3 regions of the Flexivirga aerilata genome follow, and region 3 is predicted to be linked to each of the others. Evidence: riboswitches for the same ligand, from Rfam matches in the RefSeq annotation. Region 3 holds a riboswitch; each other region holds the start of a gene.
The links. A riboswitch is a leader RNA that binds a small molecule or an ion and turns the genes downstream of it on or off. The one in region 3 is predicted to bind thiamine pyrophosphate.
Positions count from the first base shown of each region.

Region 1 (9,713 bases), on a different contig from region 3:
CGGGGTGGCCTCACTCAGCCTGGTCTTCCTCGGCTTCTGGCTGGCCAATCAGCTGCCGTCGCTGGCCGGCAGCGCCTCGAGTGGCCGCTACGCGCCGTCGCTGAATTTCTTCGGCTTCGACTTCGGGGTGCAGACACCGTCGCTCTACGTGCTGAACGTGCCGATGGGCCAGACCGAGCGCACCTTCTGGCTGTTCGCCGCGCTCACCGCGATCGCCTACGCGCTCGGCCGCGGCGCGATGAACGGGCGCGTCGGCCGCGGCTGGCGTGCGGTGCGCGACAACGAGGCGATGGCCGCGGTGATGGGTGTCTCGGTCGTGCGGCAGAAGGCGATGGCGTTCGCGATCTCCTCGGCATACGCAGGGCTGGCGGGAGTGATGACCGTCTGGTGGTACTCCGGGCTGATGAAGCCGGACGAGGCGGTCGACCACGGCACCTACAGCACCACGGTCGCCATCTCCTTCCTCGCGATGTGCGTGATCGGCGGACTCGGTTCGCTCGGCGGATCGGTGATGGGCGCCGCGCTCGTCTTCGGCCTGCCACTCGCGATCCCGCTCATCCGGTCCGAGGACACCGTGAGCGCCGGCGGCACCGCGTTCACGCCGGTCGTCATCACCAACCTCATCTACGGCGCCCTCATCGTGCTCATCGTGATCTTCCAGCCGCGCGGCCTCGCCGGGCTGTGGGATCGGGCAATCCGATTGGTGCGCCGATGAACTCGCCCCGTCATACCTCCAGGAAAGGACTGCGAATATGCGGCTGAATCGACTGACCACCACCGGACTGGTCACCACCTGCGCGATCGGGCTCGCGCTCAGCGGCTGCAGCGTGAAGGACCCGGAGGCCGGCGGCATCGGCGGCGGAGGAGGCGGCGCGCGCGGCATCAAGACCGACGTCGGCGTCACCTCCGACACGATCACGCTCGGCGCGATGACCGACGAGTCCGGCGTCTTCAAGGTGCTCGGCCTCGGCATCACCCAGGGCAACCAGATGTGGGCCGCGGACGTGAACAAGTCGGGCGGCATCTGCGGTCGCAAGATCAAGATCGTGCCGGCCGACACCGGCTACAGTGCGGAGAAGGCCGTCCCGCTCTACAACCAGCTGAAGGGGCAGGCCCTCGGGCTGGTCCAGCTGATCGGTTCGCCGATCCTCGCGGCGCTGAAGAAGCCGATGGTCAACGACAAGATCGCGGCCATCCCGTCGTCGTGGGCGTCGACCAACCTCGACGTGCCCAACGTGGTGATGGTCGGCCCGACGTACGACGTCGAGATGATCAACGGGCTGAGCTATCTGCAGTCGCAGGGCAAGATCAAGAACGGCGACACGATCGGGCACATCTACGTCGACTCCGAATACGGCAAGAACGGCCTGCTCGGCTCGAAGTACTACGCCAGCAAGCACTCGATGAATGTCGTGCAGGCGCCGGTGAGTTCGACCGCGAGCGACCTCACCTCGGCGGTCACCAAGCTGAAGGGCGCCGGCGCGAAGGCGGTGCTGCTGACCACCACGCCGGCGCAGACGGCGTCGGCGGTCGGTGTCGCCAAGGCGCAGGGGCTGACCGTGCCGTTCTACGGCAGCGGCCCGACCTACACGCCGCAGTTGCTCGACACTCCGGCCGGATCTGCTTTGTTGTCGGGGCAATTCCTCACCGACGCCCTGATGGTGCCGTGGAACAGCACGGTGCCGCAGGCGGCCTCGATCCGGTCCCAGTGGACCAAGGACAACCCGAAGGGCGAGCCGACGTTCGGCCCGATCCAGGGTTACGTCTTCGGGCTGGTGTGGGGCCAGATCCTGCTGCAGGCGTGCTCGGACGGCGACCTCACGCGCGCCGGTGTGCTGAAGGCCGTGCAGAAGGTGTCGGTCGACACCCGCAACCTCACCGCGTCGCTGGACTTCACCCACCCGGGCCAGCCCTCGACCCGGGCGCAGTTCCTGATGAAGCCGGCGCGGGTGCCGGGCGGCCTCGACCTCGTGCAGCCGCAGGCGTACGTCTCGAAGGAGGCGCTGAGCTACAAGACGCCATTCCAGAAGTAGCGTTCTGGAAATCTTTGCCACGCTTTGACCCAGGTCGGCTGTCATTTCCGCAAGGCTGAGGATGAACAGACCACCGAACGAGGAGTCGAGCAATGTCCGAGCGTTCCCTGCAGGATGTGTGTCGTAGCATCGCGCTGAGCCGACGCCAGGTCCTGGGCGGCAGCGTCGCGGCCGGGGGAGCCTTGTTGTGGGGCGCCTCTGCGGCGCGTGCCGAGACGCGCCCAAAGCCGGCCCGTCGCACGCGGGTGGCGGCAGGGGCGCCGCGCCACATCCGGTTCCATCGCTTCGAGGGCATCGGCTCGTGGGCGTCGGGCACCCGCCAGGGTGTGGCCGTCACGGCAGCGGGTCTGCGGATCGGCACCCCGACCGGGACGGTGCACTATGCCGACCCGATCCCGGCCGGATCGCCGTCACGCACGTATGACGTGGCCAGCTGGGTGTCGCCGGTGCAGCGCAGCGGGTTTGCGCTCACCGAGCTGATCGCGTCGTGGAACGCCGACACCCCGAAGGGCACGTGGGTGCAGATCGACGTGCGGGGCCGCGCCGAGGACGGCACCCAGACCGGCTGGTTCGTGCTCGGCCGCTGGTGCCGCAACGACCCCGACCAGGGCGGTGCGATCCGCCGGACGTCGGTCGACGGGCAGGGGACCGCCTACGCCACCGTGTGGACCGACACCCTGCACCTGCTCAACAACCACAGCATGACCGACTTCCAACTGCGGGTGCAGCTGATGCGCCTGCACGGCACCAGCGCGACGCCGACCGTGCGATCGCTCGGCGCGATGGCCTCGGCGCTGCCCGACGACACGACCGTCCCGGTCAGCACCTTCACCCTCGGCCGCGAGCGGATCCTGAACGTGCCGACCTACTCCCAGGAGGTGCACGCCGGTCACTACCCGCAGTGGTCGGGCGGCGGCGAGGCGTGGTGTTCGCCGACGTCGTCGTCGATGGTGCTGGCCTCGTGGGGTCTCGGGCCGAGCAAGGCCGACCTGTCGTGGGTGCAGCCGCCGGTCGACGCCCAGGTCGACTACGCGGCGCGCGACACCTTCGACTACACGTATGACGGGTGCGGCAACTGGCCGTTCAACACCGCCTACACCGGCAGCTATGGGCTGGACGCGTTCGTCACCCGGCTGCGCAGCCTCGCCGAGGCCGAGGCGTTCATCGCGGCCGGCATTCCGGTCATCACCGCAGTGTCCTTCGACAAGAGCGAGCTCGACGGTGCCGGCTACTCGACGGCCGGGCACCTGATGGTGCTCGTCGGTTTCACCGCGGCCGGCGACCCGGTGATGAACGACCCGGCGTCGCACCTGAAGCCGGACGACGCGCAAGTGCGGGTGACCTACAAGCGGGCGCAGTTCGAGAACGTCTGGATCCCGCGCAGCGGGGGCACGGCATACATCAACCACCCGGCGAGTGTGCGGCTGCCGCGCGCTCCCCAGGAGGCCAACTGGTGATCAGCTGACCGCCAGCGCGAGCGGCAACGCCACCGTCACTGCGACGCCGACGATCGCGGCGACGGTGTCCACCCGGCGCCACGGAGCCGGCTCCGCCCAGGTGCGGTGGGTTGCAGAGCCGAAGCCGCGGGCGTCCATCGCCAGCGACAGTTGCGTGCCGCCGCGCAGCGCCGCGACGAGCAGCGCGAAGGTCATGCCGGCGGCCCACGGGATCCGCGCCAGCGGGTTGCGGCCGGGGCCGGTGCCGCGCGCTCGACGCGTGCGGTCGAGCTGGTCCCAGACCTGGCCGAGAGACGTGAAGCGGGTGAGCGCAGCCGTTGTCGCCGCGACGAATCTGCCTGACAGCTTTACCCTTTGGGCGAGTTGGTCGCCGAGGCTGGTCGGGTCGATCCACGGCGTGAGCAGTGCGCCGGGCACGGCGAGCACGAGCACCCGCAGTGCCGCGATGCCGGCGTTCGCCGCCTGATTGCCGCCGAGCAGCCAGGTCGACCAGAGCACCGACAGCGCGGCGAAGGCGACGAAGCCCAGCCGCCAGAACACCCCCTTGGTCCACGGCACGAACACCCCCGCCAGCACCGCGTATGACGCAAGCACGACCAGCGCCTGCGGCGTCGTCCGGACGAGGAGGGACCCGAAGACGGGCAGCACGCCCAACACGAACAACACGAGCGGATTGACCTGCGGCAGAAGACGTTTCACGCTAGGCCACCTGCTTGCGGGCGAGCGCGACCTCGGCGTCGGAGAGCGCGATCAGATCGGTGTCGTGGGTGGCGACCGCGACCGTCGCCCCGGCCGCCGCCGCGGCGGTGCACCAGCCGGCGACCGCGGCCCAGGTCTGCCGATCCTGCCCGACGGTGGGCTCGTCGAGGAACATCGCGGCCGGCCGGTGGGCGAGCGCGGCGATGAGGGCGACGCGGCGCTGCTCGCCGCCGGAGAGCTGATAGGGGTTTGCGCCGCCGAGGTCTGCGAGCCCGACGAGGTCCAGCAGTGCGTCGACGTCGACGCGTCGCCCGAGTTTGCCTGCGGTGAGCGAGATTTCGTCGCGGACGGTGCGCGCGAGAAAGCCGTGCTCCGGGTTTTGCGGGGCCCAGCCGGCGGCCGCCGCCAGCTGGGGAGAGCGTCGTCGCTGCAGCGGCGGGGTGGGTCCGGCGATGCTGCCGCCGGTGAGTGGTTGCAGTCCGGCGAGCGCGGCGAGGAGCGTCGACTTGCCGGCGCCCGAGGGGCCGGTGAGCGCGGTGAGGTACCCCGCGGCGGCCCGCGCGGTGACGTGGTCGAGCGCGCGGGTGCGGACGGCCCCGCGCAAGGTGCGCAGCTCGAGGTCGACGCTGATCGACTCGGCGTCGACGTCGACGCCGGGGGAGTCGGGCGTGACGAGGTCGCCCGGCACGGCGAGCGGGGCCGGCGCCGCGGCCCCCGGCATCCACACACCGGCACGCAGCATGCGGTCGTGCTCGGTGCGGGCGAATGCGCCGGGAGTGGTGTCCGCGATCACTGCGCCGCGCTCGAGCACGACGACGCGGTCGACGTGCGGCAGCCACGGCCCGATGCGATGCTCGACGACGAGCATTGCGGCGCCGGTGGATGCGGCGGCTCGCACGATGGCTTCCCGCACGGTGGCCGCGGTCTCGTCGTCGAGCATGCTGGTCGGTTCGTCGAGCAGCAGCAGGCCGGGACGCACGGCGAGCACCCCGGCCAGCGCGAGCCGCTGCAGCTCACCACCGGAGAGGGCGGCCGTCGACCGGCCGGTCGGGTAACGCAGCCCGACCGCGTCGAGGCACTCGTGCACCCGCGACCAGATCTGGTCGCGGGGGAGCGAGAGGTTCTCCGGGCCGAAGGCGACCTCGCGGCCGATGGTCGCGGCGACCAGTGAGTCGGCCGGGTTCTGCAGCAGCAGACCCGCCCGGCCGTCCACCTCGACCAGGCCCGACGGGTCACCGGCGACCGTGCTGCCGAGCGCTCCGGTGAGGGCGCGCAGCACGGTCGACTTGCCGGCGCCGCTGCCGCCCGCGAGCAGCACGCGCTCGCCCGGCGCCACCGTCAGGTCGAGACCGGTGATCACCTGCTGTTTGCGGCCGAGCGGCCGCCAGCCGAACCCTTGCAGACGCGCGATCGGTGACGCGGCTCCCGTCATACCGAACGACGGTCGTGGAACTCCCGGCCCGGACCGAACGCGTCGAGCGCTCCGGTCGAGGCGAGCGCGCGCACCAGCAGCCAGCCGCCGATGCCCGCGACGACCGCGCCGGAGAGCGCGAAGAAGCCGAGGTAGGCCAGCTTGTAGTTGAACGTCCAGTAGTCGTAGTAGGAGTGCCACTCGTAGAGCACGACCTCGAAGACCGCCGCGAGCGTGCCCGCCGCCGCGGCGACCGCGGGGCCGAAGCGCCGGTAGGCGAAGGCGAGGAAGACGAGTTCGGCGCCGATGCCCTGCAGGAAGCCGGACACCATCACACCGCCGCCCCACTGGCTGGTCAGCAGGTATTCGACGTTGGCGCCGATCAGCTCGGTGACGAGGGCTGCTCCGGGGCGGCGTACGACGAGGCCGCCGACGACACCGCCGAGCAGCCAGGGGCCGGACAGCAGGCCGGCGGACGGCGGGAAACCGAACGCCGAGAGGGTGCTGAGGCCGGCGAACGCCTTGCCCCAGCCCCAGAACGCGACGCCGATGGCGACGCCCAGCGTGACGACCGTGACGATGTCGATGGTGCGGTAGGCGAACAGCGACCGCAGGCCGGACCGGCCGGTTTCGGGCGTGCTGACAGTGGCCATGGATGACTCCCTTCGCCGGTGCTAACCGGGGCAGGTTCGAGGGTCTGCGGCGAACCGCACTCTCAGCGCCGAGGCGCTCCCCTGTCTTTTCTGGTTGGTTTCGCCAATCTAGCAGCGGGTAGGACGTGGGCAGGCCAGGGGGAACGGGCTGGGGAACGATGGGCAACCCCGGGCGGCCGCCGTGCGTCTTCACCGAAGCGGTCCGCCCGGCCGCGTAGACTCGACCGACGCCGCAAGTTCGCGACCGAAAGGGCCAGGAAGACCAGTGGGACTGCTCGACACGATTTCGTCGCCCCGTGATCTGCAACGGCTGCCGACCGACCGGCTGGACGACCTGGCGGGCGAGATCCGTGAGTTCCTCGTCGACTCGGTGTCCCGCACCGGCGGCCACCTCGGACCCAACCTGGGTGTTGTCGAGCTGACCATCGCTCTGCACCGCGTCTTCGACTCCCCGCGCGAGAGCATCGTCTTCGACACCGGCCACCAGTCCTACGTGCACAAGCTGCTCACCGGACGGCACGACTTCTCCAAACTGAAGAAGCAGGGCGGCCTGTCGGGTTATCCGTCGCGGGCCGAGTCCGAGCACGACGTCGTGGAGAGTTCGCACGCGTCGTCGTCGCTGTCCTGGGCGGAGGGCATCGCCAAGGGGCGCGTGATCGCGGGGGAGCGGCAGCGTCATACGGTCGCGGTGATCGGGGACGGCGCACTGACCGGCGGTATGGCGTGGGAGGCGCTCAACAACATCGCGGTCGAGCGGGACCTGCCCCTGGTCATCGTGGTCAACGACAACGAGCGCAGTTACGCGCCGACGATCGGCGGCCTCGCCGACCACCTCGCGGCGCTGCGCACCACCCGCAGCTACGAGCGCATGCTCGACTGGGGCAAGCACGCGCTGCAGGGCACCCCGGTCGTCGGTGAGCTCGTCTACGACACGATGCACGGCGTCAAGAAGGGCATCAAGGACATCGTCGCCCCGCAGCAGGGGATGTTCGAGGACCTCGGCATCAAGTATCTCGGTCCGGTCGACGGGCACGACGAGCCGGCCCTGGAGCAGGCCCTGCGCCGGGCGCGTGCCTATGGCGGGCCGTGCATCGTGCACGTGATCACGCAGAAGGGCCGGGGCTATCAGCCGGCACTCGACGACACGGCCGACCACATGCACGGCATCGGCAAGATCAACCCCGAAACCGGTTTGCCCTTCGAGGTTTCCGGCCGCATCTGGACCGACGAGTTCAACGACGAGCTGGTCCGCCTGGGTGCCGAACGACCGGACCTGGTGGCGATCACCGCCGCGATGATGATCCCGGTCGGCCTCGACGGCTTCGCCGCCGCCTACCCCGAGCGCGTGATCGACGTCGGCATCGCCGAGCAGCACGCGGTGACGATGGCGTCGGGCCTGGCGTATGCCGGGATGCACCCGGTCGTCGCGATCTACGCGACGTTCCTCAACCGCGCGTTCGACCAGATGTTGATGGACGCCGCCCTGCACAAGGCCGGCGTCACGTTCGTGCTCGACCGGGCCGGCATCACCGGCTCGGACGGCCCGTCGCACAACGGCATGTGGGACATGTCGATCTGCTCGATCGTGCCGGGGCTGCGCCTCGCCGCGCCCCGCGACGGCGAGCAGGTCAAGGCGCTGCTGCGCGAGGCGGTCGACGTGGACGACGCGCCGACGGTGGTGCGCTTCCCCAAGGGTGACGTGGCCGACCCGATCGAGGCGATGCGCACCGACGGCACCCTCGACGTGCTGCACGACGCCGAGGCTCCTGAGGTGCTCGTGGTCGGGGTCGGCGCAATGTGCCCGACGGCGCTGCAGGTCGCCGAAAAGCTTGAAGCACAAGGTCATTCGGCCATGGTTGTCGACCCACGCTGGGTCCTCCCGGTGTCGCCCGACCTGGTCCGCCTGGCCGGCACCGTGCGCCACGTGGTGGTCATCGAGGACAACCTGGTGACGTCCGGCATCGGCGCCGCGGTGAGCCACGCGCTGCAGGAGGCCCGCGTCGCCGCCCGGCTGCACACGTTCGGCGTGCCGAAGGTCTTCCCGGACCATGCGTCGCGCGGGCAGGTGCTGGAGGCGGTCGGTCTCACCCCCGACGTCGTCGGCACCGAGCTCATCGCCCGCCTCACCACCGCAGAGTGACTGCCGGCGAGCAGCCCGCTTCGCAGCTGTGGCAGTCGGATCCGTGGCGCCGTGAGGCGACCCGGTGGATCGACGAGTCTCTCGAGCGGCGCGGCGTGGCCCGCGTGCCGGTGACGCCACGACAGCCGCGGGTGCGGCCCTGGTCGACCCAACTGGTCGTCGACACCACCGACGGCCGCCGCATGTGGTTCAAGGCGTCCTCGCTCAGCACCTCGCCGGAGCCGGCGATCTACCGGTCACTGGCAGCGGTTGCGCCGGACCGGGTGCCGGAGATCTGGGCCGGTGACGACGACCGCGGCTGGCTGCTGATGGCCGACCAGGGTCCGCTGTTGCGCGAGGTGGCCGACGCGGACTCGATCGTCGGACTCTGGTCGGGCGCGCTGCGGCGCTATGCGCGGATGCAGCGGGCGACCGTCGACGTCGCGGACACTCTCGTGGCGGCCGGGGTGCCCAGATGGGAGCCGGACGACCTGGTGTCGTGGTGGATGGCCGGGCGGGGAGCCGGCCACCGCGAGACCGAGCGACCGTTGCGGGAGGCCGCCGCGCGGCTGTCGTCCGTCGGGCTGCCGCCGACGATCGACCACAACGACCTGCACGCCGGCAACGTCTTCTGCGCCGACGGGTCGGCCGGTGCCATCCACGACTCCAGGTTTTTCGACTGGGGTGACGCGTATGTCGGAAACCCGTTGGGATCACTGCTGATTGCGCTTGCCGGCCCGGCATACCACTTCGGCATGCCGTCGGACCCCGAGCGCGACGCTCGCCTCGTGCGGGCCTACCTGTCGGTGTGGGCGGACCTGGTGCCGAGCAGCCGGCTGCAGGCCGTGCTGCCGGACGCGCTGCTGATCGCCAAGCTGGCGCGGATGCGCGCCATGGAGCGGGCTCTGGAGCAGGCGACGCCGGCGGAGCGCGCGGAGTGGACGCCGCGGGTCATCGACACGACGGTGCGCGACGTCCTGCGCGAAGCCGCTACTCCAGGCCCATCCCGCGGCGACCGGTCCGGTTGAGTTCGGCCTCGGTGAAGCGACCCGCCCAGTCGCGCTCGTAGTGCTCGGCCGGGAAGTCGGCGGGGCTGTCGCCGCTGCGGAACGCCTCGCGCACCGACACGGCATAGCGCTCGTTCTTCGGGCACCAGGGAGCCGCCGGGATATACATCACGTTGCCCCAACCTTGTTGATCCACAACCGAATCCACGCCGTGTACCAGGTCGCAGTGCCACCACACGGAGTCGCCCGCCTGGATGTCCGGCAGGCCGCAGGTGGCCTCCATCAGCAACGGGTGCCACTTCCAGTTGACCGGGAAGGCGCGGCCGATGCCGAC
Region 1 covers NZ_JABENB010000001.1:2,439,170-2,448,882, forward strand. The annotation lists gene HJ588_RS11470 (ABC transporter permease subunit) at 1-715, shown strand, start outside; gene HJ588_RS11475 (ABC transporter substrate-binding protein) at 753-2,033, shown strand; gene HJ588_RS11480 (C39 family peptidase) at 2,126-3,490, shown strand; gene HJ588_RS11485 (energy-coupling factor transporter transmembrane component T family protein) at 3,491-4,189, opposite strand; gene HJ588_RS11490 (ABC transporter ATP-binding protein) at 4,191-5,621, opposite strand; gene HJ588_RS11495 (ECF transporter S component) at 5,618-6,253, opposite strand; TPP riboswitch at 6,244-6,346, opposite strand; gene dxs (1-deoxy-D-xylulose-5-phosphate synthase) at 6,519-8,393, shown strand; gene HJ588_RS11505 (phosphotransferase) at 8,390-9,400, shown strand; gene HJ588_RS11510 (DUF1479 domain-containing protein) at 9,363-9,713, opposite strand, start outside.
Region 1: it holds a riboswitch for thiamine pyrophosphate, as region 3 does, so the genes downstream of both, HJ588_RS11495 (ECF transporter S component) here and thiO (glycine oxidase ThiO) in region 3, are expected to answer to the same signal.

Region 2 (9,713 bases), on a different contig from region 3:
GAGCTCGCCGAGTGCGTGCACCTGCCGCATCATGCCGGTGACGCTGGTCGTCTCCTCGGTGCCCAGCAGGTCAGCAGCCTCCGGCAGGTTGGGGGTAATCAGGTCGCAGAGCGGGATCAGGTTGCTGCGCAACGCATTCACCGCATCGGCGTCGAGCAGGCGATGCCCGCTCTTGGCCACCATCACCGGGTCGAGCACGATCGGCCCGACCTCCCGCTCGCCGAGCACCTGCGCGACGGCGTCGATGACGTCGGCGGTGCCGAGCATGCCGATCTTGACCACGTCCACGTTGACGTCGTCGAGCAGGTTGGTCAGCTGTGCGGCGACCGTCGACCCGTCCAGCTGGTGCACCGCGGCGACGCCCCGGGTGTTCTGGGCGACCACCGCGGTGACGACCGCCGTGCCGAACGCACCCAGCGCGGAGAAGGTCTTGAGATCCGCGCTGATCCCGGCGCCGCCGCTCGGGTCGGTCCCGGCGATGGTCAGTGCCGTGGGCACGGGTGATGGGGTTGCCGGTGGGGCGGCCTCAGGCCGCGCGGCGGACTCGGTCACGGCGCGCTCCGCTCGACGGCCGTGCGCAACTCGGCGGCCGCGGCGGCCGGGTCGGCCGCAGCGCAGATGGCCGAGACGACCGCGACCCCGTCGACGCCCGCATCGAGCAGTGGTGCCACATCGCCGACGCCGATGCCGCCGATCGCGACCGACGGCAGGGCGGTCGCCCCGGCGATCGCGCGGACCCCGTCATAGCCGAGCGGCGCCGCGGCGTTCGGCTTGGTCGTGGTGGCTCGCAGCGGGCCGATGCCGAGGTAGTCGACCGTGCCGGCGGGCCACTCATCGGCGGCGCGGAGCTCGTCCGGTGACGAAACCGAGTGCCCGATCAGGAAACCCGGCCCGGCGATGCGCCGTGCGTCGACCGGGTCGAGGTCGGACTGGCCCAGGTGCACGCCGTCCGCGCCGACCGCGAGCGCGACGTCCAGGCGGTCGTCGACGACGAACGGCACACCGGCCGACCGGGTGACCTCCAGGAGTTGCCGAGCGGTCTCGACCAGGCGCCGGGAGCTCGCGTCGTGATCGCGCAGCTGCACGATCGTGACGCCGCCCGCCACCGCCTGCCGCACCGTCTCCACGACGCCGCGCGCGCCGCTCAGCCCCTCGTCGGTGACCAGATAGATCCGCAGGTGTTTCGGATCCATCGTCAGCCCACCCGCAGTCTGGCCAGGTCGGCCGGGCCGACCCGGTGCAGCGCATCGAGCAGCTGCACCGCGAAAGAGCCTGGGCCGTCGGCCTTTTCGTCGGCCAGCTCGGCGGCGATCGTGAGCACGGCGGTGGCCGCGAATGCGGCATCCGCCGGCGTCTCGGCGTATGGCGCGAACGCCGCCACGATCGCGCCCAGCGCGCAGCCGACCCCGGTCACCATGGTCATCGTCGGCGTGCCGCTGGCGATCGTGCGCACCCCGGAGCCATCGACGATGCGGTCGACGGGGCCGCTCACCGCGACCGCGCCCCCGGTGCGCCCGACCAGCGACGCGGCAGCATCGACCGCAGCCTCGGTGGAGGCGGTGCTGTCGACCCCGCGACCGCCACCCTCGGCGCCGGACAGGCTGATCACCTCGGACGCGTTGCCGCGGATCACGCTGGGGCGCAACGGCACCAGCTCTGCGCCGACCCGGTCACGCAGCGGCAGTCCGCCCACCGCCACCGGATCGAGGACCCACGGTGTGCCCGCCGCACCGGCCGCCTCCGCCGTCAGCCGCATCGTCTGCGCGACCTCGGCGTCCAGCGTCCCGAGATTGATCAGCACCCCGTCGGCGACGCTCGCGAAAACCGGTGCCTCCTCACGGTTGTCGACCATCGCCGGCGCCGCGCCGAGCGCCAGCAGCACGTTGGCCGTGAAGCCGGTGACCACCGCGTTGGTGATGCACTGCACCAGCGGCGTCCCCGCGCGCAGCCGCGCCAGCAGCTCCGCGACCTGGTCCGCGTCACTCACCACGGCCACCTCTCCCCGCGCACGGCGGCGTCCCAGAACATCCACTCGTAGCGGGTGGTCGTCTCGATGTGCCGCCGCATCGCGGCGACCTGTTCCTCGGTCAGGGTGGCGACGGTGCGGTCGACGATGTCGAGCACCTGCGCGACGGTGTCGGCGAAGTCGGCTGCGGCATACGCCTCGATCCACTGCTGGTAGACCGGGTCGGCCGACCCCTCCGCCTCCAACGCGGCGCCGACCTGCTGGTAGATCCAGTAACACGGCAGTGCGGCCGCCAGGCCCTCGTGGAACGGCCGCTGCGCCGCCGTCGCGAGCAGGTAGCTGGTGTATGCCGTGGTCGCGGGTGAGGGCCGGGTCTGCCGCATCAGGTCCGGGTCGATGCCGGCGTCGGCGAGCAGCTTCGGGTGCAGGTCGAGCTCGGCGGCGACCGCCTCCCCGGCATGCGCGGCGAGGGTGCCCGCATCGCCGTCGGGCGCCTTCGCGGCCAGCAGGGCGAGCGCCCGCGCGTAGTCGCCGAGATAGAGCGTGTCCTGAATCACGAAGTAGCCGAACGCTTCTCGCGGCAGCGTGCCGTCGGCGAGACCGACGAGGAACGGATGGTCGAGCACTCGCCCGAGTCCGTCCTGCATCGGGGCGCCGAGCGTGGGCCACCACGGGTAGTCGGTGCGAAGTGCCATCGGGCCATCCCTTCCTACGCCGGTGTTACCCGGATCAGGTGTATGACGGTCGGCGACGGCGGTCGCCCTCTCAGCCCGGTCCGTTCCGGGCTCCCGCGGGTTGCTCCCACCACGATAACCCGAGGGGCAGCGTCAGGGTTCGGGGGTCACCTCGCCGGCCCGGACCAGGCCGGTCTCATAGGCGAGCACCACGATCTGCACCCGGTCGCGCAGCTGCAGCTTGGCGAGGATGCGCCCGATGTGGGTCTTCACCGTGGCCTCCGCGAGGAAGAGCGACCCGGCGATCTCGCCGTTGCTCATGCCGCGTGCGACCGCGATCATCACCTCACGCTCCCGGTCGGTGAGCTCCTCGAGTTTCCTTGTGTCCGGCGCGGATTCGGCGGGCAGCACCGGCACCACCCGCTCCAGCAGGCGCCGGGTCGCCGACGGTGCCACGACCGCGTCGCCACCGTGGACGGCACGGATCGCGGCGATGAGCTCGGCCGGACCGGCATCCTTGAGGAAGAAGCCGGACGCACCGGCGCGCAGTGCCGAATAGACGTACTCGTCGAGGTCGAAGGTGGTCAGCACCAGCACCTTCGGCGCCGACGCCCCGAGCGACCGCACGATCTCGCCGGTGGCCGCGACACCGTCGAGCACGGGCATCCGGATGTCCATCAGCACCACGTCGACGGCCAGGCCGCGGCCGAGCAGGTCGACCGCCTGCCGGCCGTCGGACGCCTCGGCGGTCACCTCCAGGTCGTCCTCGGCCTCCAGCATCATCCGGAAACCCACCCGCACGAGCTGCTGGTCGTCCACCAGCATCAGCCGCAACGGCTCCTGTGCGCCCGTCATCGCTCTCCTTCCGTCGGAAATTCGGCGGCGACGCGAAAGCCGCCGCCCGGGCGCGGCGAGGTCCACAGCTGCCCGCCGAAGGCGTGCACGCGCTCCCGCATCCCCAGCAGTCCGTTGCCGCCCGTCGAGGCATCGGTCGCGCCGACGCCGTCGTCCTCGATCTCGAGCACCAGCAGCTCGTCGCGACGCCGCAGCCGGATCCAGATCCGCGCCTCGTCGCCGGCGTGCTTCAGCACGTTGGTCGTCGCCTCCTGCACGATCCGGTATGCCGCCCGGCTCACCCCCGGCGAGACGTCCTCCGGGCGCACCGAACCCTCGTCGAGAAGGACCGTGCGCCCGGTGGCCCGCACCCCGTCGACCAGCGACGGCAGCGCCGTCAGGTCGTGCGTCGGCGCAAGCTCGGCGAGGCCGTCCCCGCCTCCGTCGCGCAACACGCCCACCAGCGCGCGCGTCTCGGCAAGAGCTGTGCGCGCGGTGTCGCCGATCGTCGAAAGTGCCTGGGCCGCAGTCGGATCGGGGGCCGACCGCCTGGAGATCGCGTGCCCCGCGCCGTCCGCCTGCACCACGATCACGGCCAGGGCGTGTGCGACGACGTCGTGCATCTCCCGCGCGATCCGGGCCCGCTCGGCCTGCGCGACGATGACCGCCTGCTGGTCGCGCTCGTGCTCGGCGTCCCGCGCACGGGCGTGCAACTGCTCGATGAGCTGCGCCCGCCGCCGGCTGGCCTCGGCGATGCCGAGCGTCGCGATCACCGCGAGGAGGTTGACGCCGAAGATGAAGACCACCTGGGCGCCGCGGGCACCCTCGATGTCGCTGCTCCAGCGCACCGCCGCGATGCCGGCGCCGAGCACGCACACCGCGGTGGCGGCGATGCCCCACGGTCGCCAGCCCCTCCGGGACACGACCGCGAACAACGCGATGAAGATGCCGATGTCGGAGATCGTGACGACGTTGAGCACAGGCACGCTCGCCGCCGACGCGATCGCCACGGCCGCGAAGGTCGGCACCGGCGCGATCCGCCGCCAGAGCAGCGGCACGATCTGGCCCGCACCGCAGGCGAGCACCCACACCGGGTGGTCGTGACCGGCGTAGGGCACGACGGTGCCCACGATCAGCGCAGCGACCAGCGCGAAGTCGTAGCGGGTGGGCATGGCGAACACGCTACGGGCCGGGGCAGCGACTGTCGTCATACCCACGTGCCGGTTTGCCGTCCGCCTCAGGTCGTAGCTGCGTCAAGCGCGTGCGTGACGTCGCGCACCAGATCTGCCGGGTCCTCCAGGCCCACCGAGATGCGCAGCACGCCGTCGGTGATCCCCACCTGGGCACGCGCCTCCTCCCCCATCCGGCGGTGGGTCGTGGTTGCCGGGTGGGTGATCAACGACTTCGAGTCACCCAGGTTGTTCGAAATGTCAATGATCTCAAGGGCGTTCATCATCGCGAACGCCTCGGGCTTGTCACCGTCGAGCTCGAAGGTGACGACCGTGCCGCCGCCGAGCATCTGCCGCTTGGCGAGCTCGTGCTGCGGGTGCGACTCGAGGAAGGGATACCAGACGGTGCGCACCGCGTCGTGCGCCTCCAGCGCCTCGGCCAGCTGCCGCGCCGAGCGCGCCTGGTGCTCCACCCGCAGCCGCAGGGTCTCCAGGCCCTTGACGAGCACCCAGGCATTGAAGGGCGACAGCGACGGCCCGGTGTGCCGGATGAGGTTCTTCACCGGCCCGTTGATGTAGTCGGCCGGGCCGAGGATGGCGCCGCCGAGCACCCGCCCCTGACCGTCGATGTGCTTGGTCGCCGAGTAGACGACGATGTCGGCGCCGTGGTCGAGCGGACGGGAGAAGACCGGCGTGCCGAAGACGTTGTCGACCACCACCTGCGCGCCCGCCGAATGCGCCTGTTCGCAGACGAATTCGATGTCGACCAGCTCCTGCATCGGGTTGCTCGGGGTCTCGAAGAAGACCGCCGTCGTCGGCTCGGCGAGCGCCGCCCGCCACTGCTCGTTGTCGCCGCCGTCGACGAAGACCGTCTCGACGCCCCAGCGTGGCAGGATCTCGTCGAGGATCACGAAGCACGAGCCGAACAGCCCTCGCGAGGCGACCACCCGGTCCCCCGCGCCGAGCAGGGCGGCGAGCGCAGTGAAGACCGCGCCCATGCCGGATCCCGTGGCGTAGCAGGCCTCCGCGCCCTCCAGCGCGCGCAGCCGCTCCTCGAAGACGGCGACCGTCGGGTTGCCGTAACGGCTGTAGACGAAGCGCTCGATCTCCTCGGTGAAGGCCGCTTCGGCCTCCTCCGCCGTCTCGTAGACGAAACCGGAGGTCAGATAAAGCGCCTCGGCGGTCTCCTCGAAGCCGCTGCGATCCAGCCCGGCTCGAACAGCCAGGGTGTCCGGCTGCCAGCCGCCCTCGGGCGGGGTCACTGACGCCACGGCAGGCCGGCCACCTTCCAGCCGGCGAGCGCCCGGTGGCCGTGCTCGTCGAGGTTGCCCTCGAACCCGTCCACCACGTTGTATGCCGGGCCGACCCCCGCCGCCGACAGCGCCTCCGCGGCGGCGACGGACCGTGCGCCCGACCGGCACAGCAGGTAGACCGCTCCGCCGGCCGCGTTGGCCTCGCGCACGTCGTCGACGAACCGGGCATTCTGGGCGCCGGCCGGGAAGTCCTGCCACTCCACGCAGACGACCCGCTTGCCGATCGGCGACAGGTCGGGCACACCGACGTAGGTCCACTCGGCCTGGGTGCGCACGTCGACCAGCACCGCGTCCGGATCGTCGCGCAGCGCGTCATACGCCTGCTGCGGCGTCACGTCTCCCGCATAACTCATGCTCGGGAGTTTCCCATAGCGCCGGTTATCGCAGGTGGTGGGTGTCGTTGGTGTAGTCGACCACGGCCGACCCGTCGTCGCGCACCTCGATCGCGGTCAGCGACGCGGGATCGGTGGCGAGCAGCCAGGAGTGCCCGGTGGACAGGCCGAGCAGCGACTGCAGCACCACCATGATCGGCTTGCGGTGCGTGGCCACGACCACGGTGCCACCGTGGGCGATCGCCCGCTGCCGGGCGGCATCGACCCGGGCCGCCAGGTCGTGGTGCGTCTCGCCGCCCTCGACCCGGAAGTCGTCCTCGAGCCGCAGACGGGTGGCCTGGCCCGGGAAGCGCTCGCCGATCTCGGCGAACGACAGCCCGTCCCAGATCCCGAAGTTCTGCTCGTCCCAGTCGGCATCGACGGTGGGCTCGACCCCGAGCGCGTCGGCGACCGCGGCGCCGGTCTCGCGCGCGCGGGCCAGGGAGGAACTGATGACCGTGACCGGCCCGGTGACCAGTCGCGCGACCGCGTCGGCCGCGCGACGGGCCTGCTCCCGGCCCTCGGCGTTGAGGGACGGGTCGGCACCGTCTCGCCCGTCGAGGCGGCCGGCGAGGGTGAAGTCGGTGACGCCGTGGCGCACCAGGATCAGCCGCGTGGTCACCTCACGGTGCGGCACCGGCGGAGGCTGGGTCGCGGCGTCGTCGCCCGCGGGCGCGCCGGTCCCCTCCCGGCGCTCCTCCTGCCGCCACAGGTCGCGGCTGACGTGCTCGCCGTCCATCCCGACGTTGGACAGCTTGTCGGCGGCCTTGTTCTGCTCACGCGGGATCCAGGTCCAGTCGACCGAGCCGCCCGCGGCGCGCAGGGTGCGCACCACCTCCTGCGCTTCGCCGGCGAGCCGGCGCATGTCCTCGTGCTTGATCTTCCACCGCCCGGCCATCTGCTCGACGACGAGGCGGGAGTCCATCCGCACGGTGATGTCGGCGGCCGGGTCGATCGCCTGCGCGGCGAGCAGCCCGGCGATCATCCCTTGATATTCGGCGACGTTGTTGCTGGCCTTGCCGAGCGGTGCGGCGCGCTCGGCGAGGAGTTCGCCGCTGCGCCCGTCGCGCACGAGGGCGCCATACCCGGCCACGCCGGGGTTGCCGCGAGACCCTCCGTCGGCCTCGACGATGAGTGACTTGCCCATGTCCGGTTACAGCCCGGATTCGGCGGTGCGGACCAGGATGCGGCGGCACTCCTCGCAGCGCAGCACCTCGTCCTCGGGGGCGCTGCGGATGCGGGACAGCTCGGCCTGCACCAGCTCCAATCCGCAACCGGTGCAACGCTTTTGCTGCAACGCGGCGGCACCGACGCCACCCTGCTGCGCGCGCACCTTCTCATAGAGGTCGAGCAGCTCCTGCCCCACGCCGGGTGCGACATTGGCGCGGTCGCGCTGCACCTGCTCGCGCTCGGCGGTGATGTCGGCGACCTCCTTGTCCCGCTGCTCGGTGAGCCGCGCGACGGTGTCCTGCGCCTCCGCCTGGGCACCCTCCTTGGCGGTGAGCTCGCGCTGCAGAGTCTCGGCGCGCTCCATCACCTCCAGCTCGACGTCCTCCAGCTCCGCCTGCCGGCGGGCGAGGGTGTCAAGCTCGTGCTGCAGGCCCTGCAGCTCCTTGGCCGACCCGGAGCCGCCCTCGAGGCGCTCCCGGTCGCGGGCGGCCCGATCGCGCACCAGCTGCACGTCGGCGTCGGCCTTGCTGACCGCGCGTTCGTTGTCCTGCACCGCGGTCCGGGCGAGCACCACGTCCTCGGCGAGCGTCTGCGCGCGAGCAGTCGCGGTGTCGAGCTCGGCCTGCGCGGGCAGGGTGCGCTCACGGTGGGCGAGCTGGTCGAGTCGGGTGTCGAGCTTCTGCAGGTCCAGCAGCTTCCACTGCCGGGTGAGATCAGCCTTCACGAGGCGGTCACTGGTCCTTCGCTGTCATCGTCCGTCCTGGTGGTCACCAGGAAATCCCAGGGGTCGGTGCGCAGCCGGGAGACCCAGGTCTGCACGTCGTACCCATCCTGCGCCATCGCCGCGGCGAGCCGCTCGGCGCTCCCGTCGAGCCACAGGGCCTCGGTCGCCCAGTGCCCCGCGTCGATCAGGTATGGCGGGCCGCCGCGCGCGTCCTCCCGGGCCTCCAGGGCCGGGTGGTGGCGCAGGTCGGCGGTCACGTAGACGTCGGCGCCGGCCGCCCGCACGGCGTCGAAGCGGGTGTCCCCGGCGCCGCCCTGCACCGCGACCCGGCGCACGGTCGCCCCCGGGTCGCCGCTCACCCGCAGCCCGACGGGCGCCGCGGGAAGTGCGGCGGCGAGGCGCTCGGCGAAGTCGCGCAGGGTGGTCGCCTCGGGCAGGTCGGCGACCTTGCCGATCGGCTGGCCGTCCTCCTCGTCGAGCGGTGCGGCGTCCGCCGGCAGCCCGCACGCGGCCGCGAGCGCGTCGTTGACGCCCGGCGTGGCGACATCGGCGTTGGTGTGGGCGCAGTAGAGCGCCAGGTCGGCGACCACGAGCGTGGTGAGCGCGGCGCCCTTCGCGGTGGTGGTCGCCACCGAGTGCACGCCGCGCAGCAGCAGCGGGTGGTGGGTCACCAGCAGGTCGGCGCCCGCGTCGCGGGCCTCCTCGATGACGGCGAGCGTCGGGTCGACGGCGAAATGGACCCGCCGCACCGGCTGCGCGGGATCGCCGCTCACGAGGCCGACGCGGTCCCACCCGGCGGCGGTGTCCGGCGGGTAGAAACCGTCCAGCACCCGCACCACATCGGCGAGGGTCGCTGCCTTCTCCTGCCCGTGCACCGTCGCCATTCGGACCAGCTTAGTCGGGCCGCGAGCGACGCAAACCGACGTCTTCAAAACCCCCGTCGCGATGTGATCCGGGTCATAGTTGAACGACTGAACGAATCCTCGCGATCCGACTCCCCGGGCCCCACCCGGACGGGCGGGGCGACCAAGATCGCCGACTTCAAGGTCAAGCTGACGTTGAAGAATGCCGTGGCGTATCGACGCCGTCCAGGTCAACACCGGCATCGCCATCCGAGCCAAGAGGATTCCGGCCACGACGTTTCCGGCAGTCCATCCCATGTAGGCCGCGCCTGGGCGGCTCCTGCCCGCCGGGCCGACTCCCGAGCGACGTAAGCAGGACCGCCGTGGCACCCGCTGCCGGCGGAGCGAGGAGTGGGCCCGGCCGGTCTCGAACCGACGACAACCGCGGTGTAAACGCGGTGCTCTACCAACTGAGCTACAGGCCCGTGCGCGGCGGTTTGCCGCACGGCGCGGCACATTCTGCCAGGTCGCATGCTTCGCGAGCCGCGGCATACCGGCCAGGTCGCGCAAAAGTCGACCCTCGGCATAGCGGCGCGCCGAGAAACGCGCGATTCTCGGCGTGTTCGTATGCCGAGGGTCGACTTTTGCCG
Region 2 covers NZ_JABENB010000002.1:679,093-688,805, reverse strand. The annotation lists gene thiD (bifunctional hydroxymethylpyrimidine kinase/phosphomethylpyrimidine kinase) at 1-498, opposite strand, end outside; gene thiE (thiamine phosphate synthase) at 549-1,193, opposite strand; gene thiM (hydroxyethylthiazole kinase) at 1,196-1,987, opposite strand; gene tenA (thiaminase II) at 1,984-2,661, opposite strand; TPP riboswitch at 2,656-2,768, opposite strand; gene HJ588_RS15075 (response regulator) at 2,794-3,495, opposite strand; gene HJ588_RS15070 (sensor histidine kinase) at 3,492-4,646, opposite strand; gene HJ588_RS15065 (O-succinylhomoserine sulfhydrylase) at 4,712-5,905, opposite strand; gene HJ588_RS15060 (rhodanese-like domain-containing protein) at 5,902-6,309, opposite strand; gene HJ588_RS15055 (bifunctional RNase H/acid phosphatase) at 6,335-7,474, opposite strand; gene HJ588_RS15050 (CT398-like coiled coil hairpin domain-containing protein) at 7,481-8,221, opposite strand; gene HJ588_RS15045 (Nif3-like dinuclear metal center hexameric protein) at 8,218-9,105, opposite strand; tRNA gene HJ588_RS15040 (tRNA-Val) at 9,476-9,548, opposite strand.
Region 2: it holds a riboswitch for thiamine pyrophosphate, as region 3 does, so the genes downstream of both, tenA (thiaminase II) here and thiO (glycine oxidase ThiO) in region 3, are expected to answer to the same signal.

Region 3 (9,713 bases):
CGCATCCTTCGGGGTGGGCCTGCTCGTCCTGCAGGCCGACCGGCTGTGGCACCTCGACGGCACGTTGCGCACGATGGTGAGCGCGATCGCCGTGCTGCTGCCCGGGTCGGTCATCGTCACCGGTATGTCGGAGATCGCCTCCGGCGCAGCCGTCGCCGGCACCTCGCGACTCGTCTCCGGGATGGTGCAGCTGATGCTCTTCGCCGTCGGGCTGTTCGCCGCGGTGTCGGTGAGCAGCGACAGCCTGGACGTGCTGACCAACGTGCGCGCGCAGGAGCTGGGACCGCTTGCGCCATACCTCGGAGTTGCGTTGGTGGGCCTCGGGATCGTGCTTAACGTCGCCGCGTCGCGCAACGCGATCCCCTGGATCTTCGCGGTTCTCGCCCTCACCTTCGCCGTGCAGTCGACCGTGCAGTGGCTCGGCGGGGTGACCCTCGGCGGCCTCGCCGGCGCGATCGTCGCCTCGCTCGGGGCCGCGCTCGTGCACCGCTTCAGCGGCCGCCCCCTGCGCCTGGTCGTCTTCCTGCCCGCCTTCTGGCTGCTCGTGCCCGGCAGTCTCGGACTGCTCAGCACGGCCGAACTCGCCGCCGGTCACGACGGGCTGGCTGCCGTCTCGACCGCCGTCAGCGCGGTCGTGGCGGTCGCCGCCGGCACCCTCATCGGGAGTGCCGCGGGCCGTGCGCTCGACCGCCGACTCGACCCGGCGCCGCCGGAACTCCCCGAGCCGGTGGACGTCGCCGACGTCGACCGCCATTGATGCGCCTATAGATTGGGACGTATGACGCGACGCATCATCATCACCGGCGGCGGCACCGGCATCGGTCGCGCCGTGGCCCACCGCCTCCTCGTCGAAGAACCCGAACTCATCCTCGTCGGCCGGCGCGCGGACGTCCTGCAGTCCGCCGCCGACGAGCTCCGCGCGGTCGACGAGCAGGCCGACGTCACGACACGCAGCTGCGACCTCACCGACGCGGCGACCGTGCAGCAACTCGCCGACGATCTCGCCGGCGGTCCCGCCATCGACGTGCTGGTGGCGAATGCCGGGGGCAACTACGGGGTAGGAGCGGACGGTGATCTCACTGCCATCGCCCATGCCTGGCGCGCCGACTTCGACGGCAACGTGCTGTCCGCGGTGCTGCTCACCCATGCCCTCCTGCCGCACTTCGCGCGGCCTGGCGGCCGGATCGTGGCGATGAGCTCGATCGCCGCCCTGCGCGGCTCAGGGTCCTACGGCGCGGCCAAGGCCGCGGTCAACGCGTGGGTGCTCGACCTGGCGAATTCGCTGGCCTCCGAAGGGATCACCGCCAACGCGGTCGCACCCGGATTCGTCCCGGATACCGAGTTCTGGGCCGAGCGACTCGCCGCCGACCCGGACCTCGCCGCGTCCAGGGTCGGGACCATCCCGATGGGCCGGGCCGGCACACCGGACGAGGTCGCGGAGGCCGTCGCCTACCTCGCGTCGCCGGACGCGGGCTGGACGACCGGGCAGATCCTGCAGGTCAACGGCGGCACCCTGCTCGGCCGTGGTTGAGGGCCTCACCTTCCTGCTGCTCGGCATCGGCTTGTTGCTCGGTGTCGTGCTGCCCAATCTCGTGGCGGGCCGGGCGATCTCGGCGCCGCTGGTCCTGGTCGCCTTCGGCGGCCTGATCGGTCTGCTGCCCTTCCCGGACGGTGTGTCGCTCTCTCCGCTGGACCACCCCGAGATCACCCAGCACATCTCCGAGATCACCGTGCTGATCGCGCTCACCGGCGTCGGCCTCGCGCTCGACCGCCCTCTCACCTGGGCGAGGTCGACCTGGCGGCGGTGGTCGACGACCTGGCGGCTGATCTTCATCGCGATGCCGCTGACCATCGCGGCGACCGCGTGGCTCGGTTGGTGGGTGGCCGGCCTCGCGCCGGCGACGGCGTTGCTGCTCGCCGCGGCCCTGGCCCCGACCGATCCGGTGCTCGCCGCCGACGTGCAGGTCGAAGGGCCCACCACCGACCAGCACCCGGACGAGCTCGACGAGGAGGACGAGGTGCGCTTCGCGCTCACCTCCGAGGCCGGCCTCAACGACGGCGCGGCCTTCCCGTTCCTGTACGCCGCGATCGCGGTGCTGGCCGGCGGCTCGATCTGGTCCTGGGCGCCGCAGTGGATCGCGTGGGACCTGATCGCACGGACCGTGATCGGCGTCGTCGTCGGCTGGATCGTCGGTATGGCGTTGGCACGCATCGCATTCCGCGCGCCGAAGAACCTGCGCGTCTCCCGGCTGGGCGACCCGCTCCTCGTGGTCGCCGCTCCGTTCATCTCCTACGGACTGGGCGAGATCGCCCAGGGCTGGGCGTTCCTGTCGGTCTTCGTGTGCGCGGTCACGATGCGCTCGGCGGACCCGACCCACGAATACCACGAGGCCATGCACGGTGTGATCGAGCGGCTCGAGCGGCTCTTCACGCTCGTCATGCTGCTGCTGATCGGCGCCTCGCTGACCAACGGCCTGCTCGGCGACCTGACGCTGTCCGGCGCCGCGATCGGCGTGCTGCTGGTCTTCGTCGTACGGCCGGTGGTGGCGTGGATCTCGTTGTGGCAGCGCAAGGCCCAGGACTTCTCGGGTCCCGGCCACCTCGGTCCCCGCGAGCGGATCGCAGTTGCCTTCTTCGGCGTGCGCGGCATCGGCACCATCTACTACCTGGCCTATGCGACCGCACACCACGACTTCCCGGGCAGCGACCGCCTGTGGTCCATCGCGGCCTTCACGATCGCGTTGTCCGTCGTAGTGCACGGCGTTGCCGCGAGCCCGATGGTCGGGCGCCTCGACCGGATGCGAGGCGCGGCAGCCGCCTGATCGCACGTCGGCGGTGTGTTAGCGTCGTCATGTCCTTCGCGGGAGTCCGGTGGACCGGACTGAGAGGGGGCTGACGCCGCCCCGACCGTCACCAACTTGATCCGGGTCATGCCGGCGCAAGGAGAAGCCATGGCGACCAATCACCTTCCGCACCTTCGGATCTCGCCCCTTCCGCAATGACCTCCGTCGCCGTTCTCGGCGGTGGCGTGATCGGGCTGTCGGCCGCCTGGGAGCTCGCCCGGCGCGGCGCGGACGTGGTGCTGGTCGACGTGCCGCTCCCCGGGCGCAGCTCGCCCGTGGCAGCCGGGATGATCTCGGCCGCCGCCGAGGTCGACTACGGCGAAACCGGGCTGTGGGAGCTGACCTCGCGGTCGCAGGCGCAGTGGCCGGGCTTCGCCGCCGACCTGGAGCGCGCCGCCGGCCGGCCGGTCGGACTGCGCCGCACCGGCACGCTGCTGGTCGCGACGGACCGCGACGAGCAGCTGCGTCTCGAGCGGCGGCTGAAGCTCCTCGCCGACCTGGGCGTCGACGCCGACCGGCTTGACCGGCGCGAGTTGCGGCGCAAAGAGCCCGCGCTCGCTCCCTCCGTGCGCGGAGCGGCCTGGCTGCCCGACGATCTCTGCGTCGAACGCGGCCAGGCCCTCGCGGCGCTGCGGGCGGCGGTGACCGCAGCCGCTGTGCGGACGGTCGAGGCCGAGGGCCGGGTGCTGACCCGCGACGGCCGGGCCGTCGGCGTCGAACTGGCCGACGGCCTGGTTGCTGCCGATCACGTGGTGCTCTGCGGCGGCTGGCGCAGCGCGGCGGCCGTGGATGCCTCCGCGGCGTTGCCCGACGTGCGTCCGGTCAAGGGTGAGCTCATCGACCTGGAGCTTCCCGCACCAGCCGTGACGAGCACGGTGCGGGCGGTTGTCGACCGCGTGCCGGTCTATCTGGTGCCCCACGACGACACGCGGCTGACCGTCGGTGCCACGAGCACCGACGTCGGCGCCGACACCGCCCCGACAGTGCGGGCCGCGCTCGAACTGCTCAGCGCCGCAACGACTCTCGTGCCAGAGCTGCGTGACGCGCGGATCGCCGCGCACCGCGTCGGTCTGCGCCCGGCAAGCGCGGACAACCACCCGTCGATGGGCGTCTCGCCGATGCCCGGGCTCATCCTCGCCACCGGTCACTATCGGCACGGCTTCCTGCTCGCGCCGCTGACCGCATCCATCGTCGCCGACAGCGTCATGGCGGCACGCACCGAAGGAGACTCATGATGGCCGACACCTTCCGCCTGAACGGCGAGGAGCGACCGTTGCCCGCCGAGGCCACGGTCAGCCGCATGCTGGCGTCGGAGGGGTGGGACGGTGCGTGGTTCGCCGTGGCTCTGGACGGCGCAGTGGTCCCGTCCTCGCAATGGCACTCCACCACGGTCGCCCCCGGCGCCGAGGTCGAGATCGTCCGTCCCGCGCAAGGTGGCTGAGATGACCTCGGACACCTGGGAGTTCTCGGGTCGCAATCTCACCAGCCGGCTACTGCTCGGGTCGGGTGGCGTCTCGTCGGCGGCGGTCCTGTCCGCATGCATCGCCGAGAGTGGCACCGACGTCGTCACCGTGTCCATGCGTCGGGCCGGCGCCTCGGCCACGAGTGGTCTGCTTCCCGCCATACAGGCAGCGGGCGTGGAGGTGCTGCCCAACACCGCCGGTTGCCGCACCGCGCGCGAGGCGGTGCTCACCGCGCAACTCGCGCGGGAGGCGTTGCGGACCGACTGGGTCAAGCTCGAGGTGATCGCCGACGACCGCACGCTGCTGCCCGATGTGCTCGAACTCGTCGACGCCGCAGAGCAACTCGTGGACGACGGCTTCCGAGTGCTGCCCTACACCACGGACGACCTCGTGGTCGCCCGTCGGCTGCGCGACGTCGGCTGCGCGGCAGTCATGCCGCTCGGCTCGCCCATCGGCTCCGGGCTCGGCATCCGCAATCCGCACGCGATCGAGCTGATCTGCGGCGAGATCGAGCTCCCGGTCGTGCTCGACGCCGGTCTCGGCACGGCATCCGACGCGGCACTGGCCATGGAGCTGGGCTGCTCCGCGGTGCTACTGGCGACCGCCGTCACCCGCGCCGAGCGTCCCGAGCTGATGGCGGCGGCGATGCGTGACGCGGTCCGCGCCGGTCGCGCGGCGCACGACGCGGGCCGCATCCCGAGAAGCTCTCTCGCGCGGGCATCCTCACCGACCACCGGGATGGTCGGCAGGTGAGTGCCGTGCCGTCCCTGATGTTGGTCACCGACCGGCGACAGGTTGGCCGCCGGCGGCTTACCGACGTCGTCGGCGCGTGCGTGGCCGGCGGCATACGCAACGTGTTCCTGCGTGAGCGCGATCTGCCGCAGGCGGAGTACGACGAAGTCCTTGCCACAATGCGGCGCGACATCGCGGACCGGGCAGCGATCTTCACCCGTTCGCCCGATCCGCGCGCAGCCGGCTGCCAGCTCAGCTCGTCGGACCGTCTCCCGTCGCCCCGGCCGCCGATCGTCGGCCGCTCGGCGCACGACGCCGACGAGCTGCGTCGCGCGATCGACGAGGGCCTCGACTACGTCTTTGCCGGTCCTTACGCCGAGTCGGCGTCGAAACCCGGCCACGGACCCGCGCTCGGTGCACGGGGCATCGAAGCCTTCGTCCGCCTCCCCGGCGCGCCACCCGTGATCGCGATCGGCGGCGTGCGTCCCGCGGATGCACCGGACATCGCCTCTGCGGGCGGACACGGGATCGCCGTGATGGGCCCGCTCATGCGGGCAACCGACCCGACCGACCTCGCCGCCGAATACAGCAGAGCTGCAGCCGTTTTCGTCGGCGTGCCTCATCCGTCAGAGCCCATGTGACCACCTCCCACTCCACGGGCAATCCCAACGCGCACAGATAATTGACACTGACAAGTAGTCTCTCTATGGTTGACACAGTCAACAAAAGAGAGGTTGTCGATGAGCACTGTCGCGGAGCGCAACACCCAGAGTCTGCGGATCGGCCGAGCACACCCCTGGCGCATCCCTGTGCTCGTCGCGGCGGTCGTGATCGCCGGCCTTGCGGCTCGATCGCCCATCACGGCGGTGGGTCCGCTCGGCGATCGCATCGGCAACGCCTATGGACTGTCACCGACCGCGATCGGGGCCCTGACGACGGTCACGATGGTCGTCTTCATGCTCTGCTCTCCGTTCTCGACGACACTCGGCCGGCGATGGGGCATCGAGATTGCGATCGTCGCCGGCTTCGCGCTCAGCGCCGTGGGCGTCGGGCTGCGCACCTACCCCGCCGCCTGGGCGCTGTATGCCGGCACCGTGCTGCTCGCCGCAGGCCTCTGCCTGCCGAACGTGTTGCTGCCCATGGTGATCCGGCGTGACTTCCCGGGATCGGTCGGCACCATGACCGCCGTCTACACCTCGATGATGACCGTCGGTGGCGCCCTCGGCTCGTGGACGGCGTTGCCGCTGACCCGGCTGTGGGGCTGGCACGCCGGGCTTGCCGGCATCGGCGTCGTCGCCGTGCTGGCGGCCTTGGCGTGGGCACCCTTCGAGCGCGAGCACCACCGGCCGGGTCCGGATGACCAGCCGACCGGACGCAGCTGGCGCAGAGCGCTCGGCTGGCAGGTATCGCTCTTCTTCGGCATGCAGTCGCTGCTGTTCTACTCCTCGGTCGCCTGGCTCGTGCCGATCCTCGTCAGCAAGGGACTGACGACCGGGTCAGCGGCCACGCTGCTCAGCCTCTTCACGCTGATCGGGCTGTTGCCCGCGATGCTCGTGCCGCCACTCGCCTCCCGCGCGACCGACCAGGTCGCGGTCGCCGCCGGCATCGGCGCGCTGCAGATCCTCGGCGCGCTCGGCATCGTCCTGCTCACCGGACCCGCTCTGGTGGTCGCCGTGCTCGTCACCGGCATCGGCCTCGGCGCCGGAATGCCGCTCGGTTTCGCGTTCTTCGGGCTTCGCACCCGCGACGGTCACTCCGCCGGCGACCTGGCCGGCATGGCGCAGTGCGTCGGCTACGGCGTCGCGGCGCTCGGTCCGGTGGTCATGGGTCTGTTGCACCAGTGGACCGGCGACTGGGGCCTCGCACCGTGGTTCCTCGTGCTCGTCGGCGGCGGCACGCTGGCCCTGGGTATGCTCTCCGGACGTCGCCGCCTGCTCTGAGGCGGCACCACGCCGACCGCGCGAAGGAGCGCTCGATCCGGATGCTGCCCGACGGCCTGCAGGGAGACGGACGCGACGCCTGGCGCGAGTTCCTGCGCGTTTCCCGCCTCATGGACGATCACCTCAGCGCGCTGCTGCACCAAGAGCCAGTCAGCACAGGGGAATTCGGGGTGCTGATCGGTCTCGCGGAGCTTGGCGACAGCGCCCGGATGTCCGACCTGGCCGGGCACGTCCTGATGTCGCCGAGCCACCTGTCGCATCGCGCGGCACGCCTGGAGCGCAAGGGCCTGTTGCGGCGCACCAAGTCCCCCGACGACGGCCGGGAGACCTACGCGGAGCTGACCGCGCAGGGCCGGGCCCTCATCGACCGGTTGCTGCCGCCATACGCCGCCGCCATCGAGGAGAAGTTTCTGGCCCACTTCTCCGACCGGCAGCGCAAGGACCTCGCCACCTGGATGCGCCGGGTCGACTGACCCTCACGGCACCCGATGGGTCCACTCCGGGGTGCCGAACTTCTCCGCCACCAGGGTGCGAGCGCGGGCGAGTTCGTCGTCGGTGTATGACGATTCGGCACTCGCGTAGTGGGCGAGGAACGACGTGCGGAAGCTGTCGATGATCGCGTCCCGCGCCATACCGGTCTGCGAACGCATGGGGTCGACCCTCTTGTTCGCGCTCTTGGTGCCCTTGTCCGACATCTTCTCCCGGCCGATGCGCAGCACCTCCAGCATCTTGTCGGCGTCGATGTCGTAGGCCATCGTCACGTGGTGCAGCACGGCACCGTCGGCGAACCGCTTCTGCGCGGCTCCGCCGATCTTGCCCTTCTCCGACGCGATGTCGTTGAGCGGCACGTAGTGGGCGTTGATGCCGACCTCGGCCAGCGCGGTCATCACCCACTCGTCGAGGAAGGCATAGGACCGCTCGAAGCTCAGCCCCTCGACCATCGACGATGGCACGACGAGTGAGTAGGTGATCGTGTTGCCCGGCTCCATGAACATCGCGCCACCTCCGGAAATCCTTCGCACCACGTCGATTCCGTACTTCGCGGCACCATCGGAGTCGATCTCGTTGCGGTAGCTCTGGAACGACCCGATCACCACCAGCGGTGAGTCCCAGTCCCAGAAGCGCAGGGTCGGGCGGCGCGTCCCGGCCGCCACCTCGTGGGCGATCACCTCGTCGAGCGCGACGTGTTCGACCGGCGGCAGTGTGGTCGCCGGGATGACGTCGAAGGTGTGGTCGTCCCAGCCGGTCGCCTTGCCGAGAGCACGCCGCACGGCAACTCCGATGGCGTCGGCGTTGAACCCGATCAGCTGCACGGCCGGGTCGAGCGCGCCGGTGATGGCGGCGGAGAGCTGGTCGACGGAGGCGTCGGCCGGCAACCCGGTCAGCGCTGCGTCGATGTCCTCGAGTGCGTCGTCCGGCTCGAGGAAGAAGTCACCCGACACCGAAACCCTTGCCAGACGCCCGGATTCGACTTCGACGTCGACCGCGACGAGTTTGCCGCCCGGGACCTTGTATTCACCACGCATGCCCTGCTCCTACTTCGCCTCGTCGCGACGTGCAACGGCTCCCCGCACTGCCCGGGACTTTCGAGACTACCTTTCTGCCGTGTCCAGGCCTCCGGCGCCGTCCTGCCACGAGGTCACGATGCGCCGAGCTCCGCGGCCACCCGGTCACGGGTCCGCAGCGCCCGCGCACTGGTGACCGCGAAAGCGATTGCCACCAAGGCAATCCCGCAGAGAGCAACCACCACCCAGGCCCCGCGGGACGCCGCGGCGAGGCCGGTCGTCAGATCTCCCTCGAGGTTGCCGAGCGCGATCGCGGGCAGCACGGCGACGCCGAGCGACGTGCCGACCTGGCGGCTGGTCGATGCGATCCCGGCCGCGACACCCGCCTGCGCGCGCGGCATGCCGGACACCGCGGCATTGGTGATCGGTGCGTTGATGAAGCCGACGCCGACGCCGAACAACACATAGGCGACGCCGAGATACCACAACGAGGTCGAGTTGTCGGTGCCGAGCAGGAGCAACCCGCTCACCCCGACTCCGACGCCGGCCAGGCCCATCGGCAGGCGCGGGCCGCGTGAGCCGACGAGCTGACCGGACACCGGTGAGAAGATCGCCATCGCGATCGCCATCGGCAATGTCATCAGGCCGGCCTGCAGCGGCGACATACCCCGAACGTCTTGCAGATAAAGGGTGTTCAGGAAGAGGAACCCGGCAAACGCGCACATCCCGATCACCGCGCTGAACACCGCTCCACTGAACGGCATGCTGCGGAAGAAGCGGGGGTCGAGCAGCGGCTCCCTCCTCCGCAGTTCGTATGACGCAAGCGCCGCTCCGGCGGCCACCGCCACGGCGACGCACCCCAGCACCGGCACCGACGTCCAGCCGAGCTCGCGGCCCTCGATGATCGCGTAGGTGACGGTCGCGAGGGCGACGATCACCAGGAGCTGGCCGACGGGGTCCAGGCGCCGCATCCGGTCGGCCCGCGACTCGGGCACGAACAGCGCTGTGAGCACGATCGCGGCGACGACCACCGGCAGGTTGAGCCAGAAGATCGCCCGCCAGCCCACGGCGTCGACGAGGGCGCCGCCGATCACCGGACCCAGCGCCATGCTCAGCCCCACGACTCCGCCCCACATGCCGATCGCCTGCGCACGCTCGCGCGGGTCGCGGAAAGTGTTGGTGATGATGGACATCGCCACCGGGTTGAGCATCGAACCGCCGACTGCCTGC
Region 3 covers NZ_JABENB010000003.1:501,398-511,110, forward strand. The annotation lists gene HJ588_RS17960 (threonine/serine exporter family protein) at 1-757, shown strand, start outside; gene HJ588_RS17965 (SDR family NAD(P)-dependent oxidoreductase) at 779-1,531, shown strand; gene HJ588_RS17970 (cation:proton antiporter domain-containing protein) at 1,524-2,822, shown strand; TPP riboswitch at 2,851-2,962, shown strand; gene thiO (glycine oxidase ThiO) at 2,999-4,078, shown strand; gene thiS (sulfur carrier protein ThiS) at 4,075-4,284, shown strand; gene thiG (thiazole synthase) at 4,286-5,059, shown strand; gene HJ588_RS17990 (thiamine phosphate synthase) at 5,065-5,679, shown strand; gene HJ588_RS17995 (MFS transporter) at 5,779-6,978, shown strand; gene HJ588_RS18000 (MarR family winged helix-turn-helix transcriptional regulator) at 7,020-7,451, shown strand; gene lplAB (lipoate-protein ligase LplAB) at 7,455-8,504, opposite strand; gene HJ588_RS18010 (DHA2 family efflux MFS transporter permease subunit) at 8,618-9,713, opposite strand, start outside.